Linked DNA regions of Pseudoduganella dura. The protein of the gene in region 2 binds, or shares a complex with, the protein of the main gene of each other region. Links are inferred from orthologs where the notes say so. Each region holds a gene or a part of one and is shown on either strand. Other genes may lie near its edges.

The links.
Region 1: the proteins of GJV26_RS27750 (region 2) and GJV26_RS19715 are in contact, whole or in part, in a cryo-EM structure (PDB 9GE8), measured with the Escherichia coli proteins. The link is inferred for Pseudoduganella dura from one-to-one orthologs.

The regions. Positions count from the first base shown.
Region 1 is NZ_WNWM01000002.1:4,509,142-4,512,431, forward strand. The notes cover bases 195-3,290. They hold GJV26_RS19715 (ABC transporter permease), read left to right. Parts: upstream 195-524; coding sequence 525-3,056; downstream 3,057-3,290. Other genes in these bases: GJV26_RS19710 (adenosine deaminase), read left to right, coding at 195-411; GJV26_RS19720 (response regulator), read right to left, coding at 3,067-3,290. Also shown: more of GJV26_RS19710, read left to right, coding at 1-194.
Region 2 is NZ_WNWM01000002.1:6,419,934-6,423,072, forward strand. What follows is about bases 1-2,944. They hold GJV26_RS27750 (arylesterase), read right to left. Parts: upstream 1,826-2,944; coding sequence 1,175-1,825; downstream 1-1,174. Other genes in these bases: GJV26_RS27740 (SurA N-terminal domain-containing protein), read left to right, coding at 1-23; mnmH (tRNA 2-selenouridine(34) synthase MnmH), read right to left, coding at 123-1,178; GJV26_RS27755 (ABC transporter ATP-binding protein), read left to right, coding at 1,824-2,579; GJV26_RS27760 (NAD(P)H-hydrate dehydratase), read right to left, coding at 2,590-2,944. Also shown: more of GJV26_RS27760, read right to left, coding at 2,945-3,139. UniProt on the Escherichia coli protein: TesA is a multifunctional esterase that can act as a thioesterase, lysophospholipase and protease.

The sequences.
Region 1 (3,290 bases), 1.9 Mb from region 2 along the record:
GAATACATCTGGTCGGCGCTGGACGTGCTGCATGTGGAACGCATCGACCACGGCGTGCGCTGCCTGGAAGACGCCGTGCTGACGCGCCGCCTGGCCGCCGAGAAGATCGCGCTGACCGTGTGCCCGCTGTCGAACATCAAGCTGCGCGTGTTCGACCACATGAGCGAACATAACCTGCTCACGCTGCTCGACGCCGGCCTGGTGGTGACGATCAATTCGGACGACCCCGCCTACTTCGGCGGCTACCTGAACGAGAATTACCTGGCCACGTTCGACTCGCTGCCGCTGGGCCTGCAGCACGCGCATGAACTGGCGAAGAACGGCTTTGCCGCATCGTTCCTGCCGGCCGAACAGAAGCAGAAGTTCCTCGCCGAAGTGGATGCGTATTTCGCGGCGTTCGACGTGGTCTGACGCTTCGGCGCGCGGCCGTTTCGACGCCGGCTGCGAAAACCGGTGTCGGACACCAGAGTGCCGGTGTCCGACACCAATCCTCACGCGGTACGGATTTTCCTGCTGAAAGAACCATGTTCCTCCAAGCCCTCCGCATGACCGCGCGCGACTGGCGCGCCGGCCAGTTGCGCTTCCTGCTGGTCGCGCTGATCGTTGCCGTCGCCGCGCTGTCGTCGGCCGGTTTCTTCATCGACCGGCTGCGTGCCGGCCTGAATCGCGATGCGCACCAGCTGCTCGGCGCCGATCTCGTGATCGCCGGCGACCAGCAGATGTCCGCCGCGTGGCGCACCGAGGCGGCGCGCCGCGGCCTGGTGCTGGCCGACACGGCCGTGTTCCCCAGCATGGCCCAGGCGGGGGAGGGCGAGGCGGCGCAGTCGGTGCTGGCCTCGCTGAAGGCCGTCAGCCCCGGTTATCCGCTGCGTGGCCGCGTCAAGGTGACGACCGACCAGGACCTGGCCAACGACAGCGTCGGCACGCCCGCGCCGGACATTCCCGAGCCCGGCACGGTATGGATCGACGTGGCCGTGCTGCGCGCGTTGAACGCGAACGTCGGCGACAACCTGCGCCTGGGCGACGCCACGTTCCGCATCGCGCAGCTGATCGCGGCCGAGCCGGACCGCGGTACCGGCTTCCTCAATTTCGCCCCGCGCGTGATGCTGCGGCTCGATGAATTGCCGAAAACCAATCTCGTGCAAACCGGCTCGCGCCTCACGTACCGCCTGCTGGCGGCCGGCCAGGGGCCGGACGGCCGCGCCGCCGTGAACGGCTACAGCGACTGGCTGCGCGCCGAAATCAATGCCGGCAAGGCGCGCAACATCCGCATCGATACACTGGAGGATGGCCGGCCCGAAATGCGCTCCACGCTGGAGCGGGCCGACCAGTTCCTGTCGCTGGTGGGCCTGCTGTCGGCCATGCTGGCCGCCGTGGCGGTGGCCATGGCCGCGCGCCGCTTCATGCTGCGCCATCTCGACGCCTGCGCCATGCTGCGCTGCCTGGGGCTGACCCAGAACCAGGTCACGTCGATCTACCTGATCGAGTTCCTGCTCGTGGGACTGGCCGGCAGCGTGATCGGCGTGCTGGTGGGCTTCGGCAGCCACTTCGTGCTGCTCGAACTGCTGGGCCGCCTGGTGCAGGCGGACCTGCCACCGGTATCGGTCATGCCGGCCCTGCAGGGACTGGCCACCGGCATGCTGCTGCTGGCCGGCTTCGCGCTGCCGCCGATCCTGCAACTGCGCAACGTGCCGCACAACCGCGTGATCCGCCGCGAACAGGCGCCGCCGCAGCCGATGGCACTGGCCACCTACGGCCTCGGTCTTGCAGCGTTCATCGTGCTGCTGCTGTGGCAGGCCGGCGACCTGAAGCTGGCGCTGTACACGGCGCTCGGCTTCACGGGCGCGTTCGGCGTGTTCGCGCTGGCGGGCTACGGCGGCCTGGCGGCGCTGAAATCGCTGCGCACGTCGCTGAAGCACCCGTCGTGGCGCTTCGCCGTCACGTCGCTGCAGCGGCGCCCCGGCGCCACCGTGGTGCAGGTGGTGTCGCTGGCGCTGGGCCTGATGGCGCTGCTGGTGCTGACGATCGTGCGCGACGACCTGATGACATCGTGGCGCAGCGCCACGCCACCGGACGCGCCGAACCACTTCATCATCAACATCCAGCCGGACCAGAAGGCGGAAATCGCCGGCAGGCTGCGCACCGGCGGCGCGTTGGAAGCGCCGCTGTACCCGATGATCCGCGGCCGGCTGACGGCCGTCAACGGCAAGCCGATCACGCCGGCCACCTATCCGGAAGGACGCGCGCGCAACCTGGCCGAGCGCGAATTCAACCTGTCGACAATGGCCGCGATGCCGACGCAGAACCAGCTCACGGCCGGCAAGTGGTTCGACGACGCGCCGGGCAGCGCCGAAGCCTCCGTCGAGGAAGGGCTGGCCAGGACGCTGGGGCTGAAACTGGGCGACACGATGCGCTTCGATATCGCCGGTTCGCCGGTGGAGGCGAAGATCACCAGCCTGCGCAAGCTGGAGTGGGGCTCAATGCGCGTGAACTTCTTCGTCATCATCAACCCGCGCGCGATGGCCGACACGCCGCAGACATGGATCACCGCGTTCCACCTGCCGAAGAAGTCGGCGGCGCTGGGCACGCAACTGTCGCGCGATTACCCGAACCTGACGGTGGTCGACGTGGGCGGCGTGCTGCGCCAGATCCAGTCGGTGCTCGACCAGGTGATCCAGGCCGTGGAATTCCTGTTCGGCTTCACGCTGGCCTCGGGCCTGCTGGTGCTGTACGCGGCGCTGATGGGCTCGCAGGACGAGCGCACCCGCGAATCGGGCCTGCTGCGCGCGCTGGGCGCCACCCGGCGCCAGCTGTCGCGCGCGCAACTGATCGAGTTCCTGCTCGTGGGTTCGCTGGCCGGCATGCTGGCCGCCACCGGTGCCGCGGCGATGGGCTGGGGGCTGGCGAAATACCAGTTCAAGTTCGACTGGGTGTTCAGCCCCACGGCCTGGATGGCCGGGGTGGTGGTGGGGGCCGTGTGCGCGGCCATCGGCGGCTGGCTGGGCCTGCGCAACGTGCTGCGCCAGCCGCCGCTGCAGACGCTGCGGGAAGCGTGACGGGAAGCTGTCAGGCCGCCAGGTAGGTCGCCGCCTGGCGCGCGTTCAGGAACTGTTCGAACGGCGCCGGCGGCGCGGCCAGGTAATGCTCGGGGAAGTCGAACAGCGCCCAGTAATACTTTTCGCGGCCCGCGCACACCTGCGGCGCGCGGCAGTGGCGGTGCCACTCGTCGCCCGCCTCGGTCGAATACATGCCGTCGCCCACGCCAGGGGGAAAGAACGGCAGCACGCGCC
Region 2 (3,139 bases):
CCGCCAAGGCGGCCCAGGAGTAAGTGACGCAAGCAGGTCCACCGGCAGGCCCGCAGCATGGGGCCGCGCCGCCAACGAAAAAGCCACCCTCGGGTGGCTTTTTCGTTGTGGCATGCGCCCGCTCAGCCTTCGTGCAACGCACGCGCGGCGGCCAGGAAGGATGCCGGCGCGATGTCCGGCAATGCGATCTCGCGCGCGCTTTCGTACTGCGTGAAATTGCGGTGGATCGAGCGCGTGTACGCAGGATCGTAATGCGCCACCAGCAGTTCGTCGACCAGCGCGGGCATCCGGCCATCGCTGGCCATCTGCTGCCATTGCCCGATCTTCTCCTTGCCGTGCAGGTCCGTCAGGTAGGCCAGCTGCGCGTTCAATGCCGGGGCATTGCATGCGAAGTGCTGGTAGTCCTCGATCAGCAGTTGCACGCGGTGCTCGCGTGCCACCTGCAGCGCGATGCACCGCGATGCGCGCATGCGCTCCATCAGCGCGGCCGGCACGCGCAGCGCGCCCACCTTCTTGCTCTCCGACTCCACGAACACCGGCAGCGCCGGATCGAAGCGGCGCAGGCGATCCCAGATCGACGTCTCGAAGGCCTTCTGCGACGGCTGCGGCTGGCAAGGCATGTTGCCCAGCACGGAGCCGCGGTGCACGGCCAGCTGTTCCAGGTCCAGCACCTGCGCGCCGATCGCCTCGAGCGTGTCGAGCAGCCGCGTCTTGCCGCTGCCGGTGGTGCCGCAGATCACGCGAAAGTCCAGTTCCGGCGCCTGTTCCAGGTCCGCGTTGACGCGGTTGCGGAATGCCTTGTAGCCGCCTTCGAGCTGCACCGCGGGCCAGCCGATCCTGGCCAGGATATGCGCCATCGAGCCGCTGCGGTTGCCGCCGCGCCAGCAATAGACCAGCGGCTTCCATTCGCGCGGCTTGTCGTGCCAGAGCGTGTCGATGTGGCGGGCGATGTTCGCGGCCACCATCGGCGCGCCCAGCTTCTTGGCCTCGAACGCGCCGGTCTGGCGATACAGCGTGCCCACGGCGATGCGCTGCTCGTCGTCCAGCACGGGGCAGTTGATCGCGTTCGGCAGGTGGTCGAGCGCGAATTCGGCCGGCGTGCGGACATCGACGATCGTATCGAATTCATCGAGGCGGGACAGCACATCGTCGATGTGCAGAACTTCTGGATACTTCATTTCAACCTCAGGATGGGCAGCAGGTGCGGCCAGATATTGTTCAGGATGATCGGGTGGGCGCTGGCGAGCGGATGGATGCGGTCGGGCTGGAACATGTCCATCTTTTCCGCCACGCCGTCGAGCATGAACGGCGCCAGGCCCACCTGTTCATCGCGGCTGATGGCGCCGTACATGGCGAAGAATTTTTCGGAGTAATCGCGGCCGTAGTTCGGTGGAATGCGGATGCCGACCAGCAGCACGCGCGCACCGGCGGCGCGCACGGCCTTCACCATCGCGCGCAGGTTGCCGTCCGTGGCCGCGACGGGAAGACCGCGCAGGGCGTCGTTGGCGCCCAGTTCGATCACCACGATGTCCGGCTTGTGCCTGGACAGCAGCGCGGGCATGCGCGTGCGGCCGCCGCTGGATGTTTCGCCGCTGACGCTGGCATTGACGATCCGCATGTCGAATTTCTGCGCCTGCAGCTTGCGTTCGAGCAGGGCCACCCAGCCGGTGCCGCGCGCCAGCCCGTATTCGGCCGACAGGCTGTCGCCCACCACGAGCAGCGTTTTTGGGGCAGAATAAGCGCTCGCCGGGCTGCCCCATAGCAGCAGCGTGGCGCACAGCACCGTAATGAACCGACCAACCAAGCCAAGCAGACCTTCGACCATGCCAGATTTTCCTCACGCGACCGCCAATTTCATTCCAGCCTCGCCGTCATCGCATGCCGGAGGTGCACATGCCGCCAGCGAAGGATCGGGCACCGCCGCGATCGCGGTTACGGGCCTGACCAAGCGCGTGGCCGATGCAAGCGGCGAGCTGACCATTTTGCACAGCGTGGATTTTACCGTGCAAAAGGCCGAGACGCTGGCAATCGTGGGTGCATCGGGGTCGGGCAAGTCCACATTGCTCGGCCTGCTGGCCGGTCTCGACACGCCGAGCGGCGGCACGGTGCTGATCGACGGCACCGATATCTTCGCGCTGGACGAGGATGGCCGCGCTGCGTTGCGCAAGGCCAAGCTCGGCTTTGTGTTCCAGTCGTTCCAGTTGCTGCCGCACCTCACGGCGGTCGAAAACGTGATGCTGCCGCTGGAACTGGCGGGCGACGGCGATGCGCGCGCGAAGGCGCAGGCCATGCTGGGCCGCGTGGGCCTGGAAAGCCGGCTGAAGCATTACCCGAAGTACCTGTCCGGCGGCGAGCAGCAGCGCGTGGCGCTGGCCCGCGCCTTCGTCACGCAGCCGCCGCTGCTGCTGGCCGACGAACCGACCGGCAGTCTCGACGCGGCGACGGGCGAGGCGGTCATCGGGCTGATGTTCGAACTGAACCGTGAGCATGGCTCCACGCTGGTGCTCGTGACGCATGATCCGGCAATGGCGGCGCGCTGCGGCCGCACGATCACGATCGCCGCCGGCCGGCTGGTGTAAGCCGTAGCGTTCAGCGCGGGCGGGCCGGTGCCGCATGGCTGGCCTGCTGCGCCACCAGCTGATTGAGCGCCGTCCGGATCGTGGCCACCAGCTCGCCCGCGGTGAGGCCGATCGGCCCCGCCCCCTCGGCCACCAGCACATCGGCCGCGATACCATGCAGCCAGACGGCCGCCAGGGCGGTTTCCCAGCCGGGCCAGCCCTGTGCCAGCAGCGCTCCCGCCAGGCCGGCCAGCACGTCGCCGGTGCCCGCCGTGGCCAGGCCGGCATTGCCGGTGGGGTTGACGGCGAGGCGGCCGTCCGGCGCGGCGATCACCGTGCCGGAACCTTTCAGTACGACGAACGCATTCAGGCGCGCGGCCAGTGTGCGCGCGGCCGCCAGGCGGTCGGCCTGCACGATGCCGACCGTGGTGTCGAGCAGGCGGGCCGCTTCGAGCGGGTGGGGCGTGGCCAGCGTGGCGGCGGTGCGCCGTGCCGCCGCCTCGCATAGCGACGCGTCGCCGGCCAGCAGGTTCAACGCATCCGCATCGAGCACCAGCGGCTGCGCCGATGCCACGGCGGCG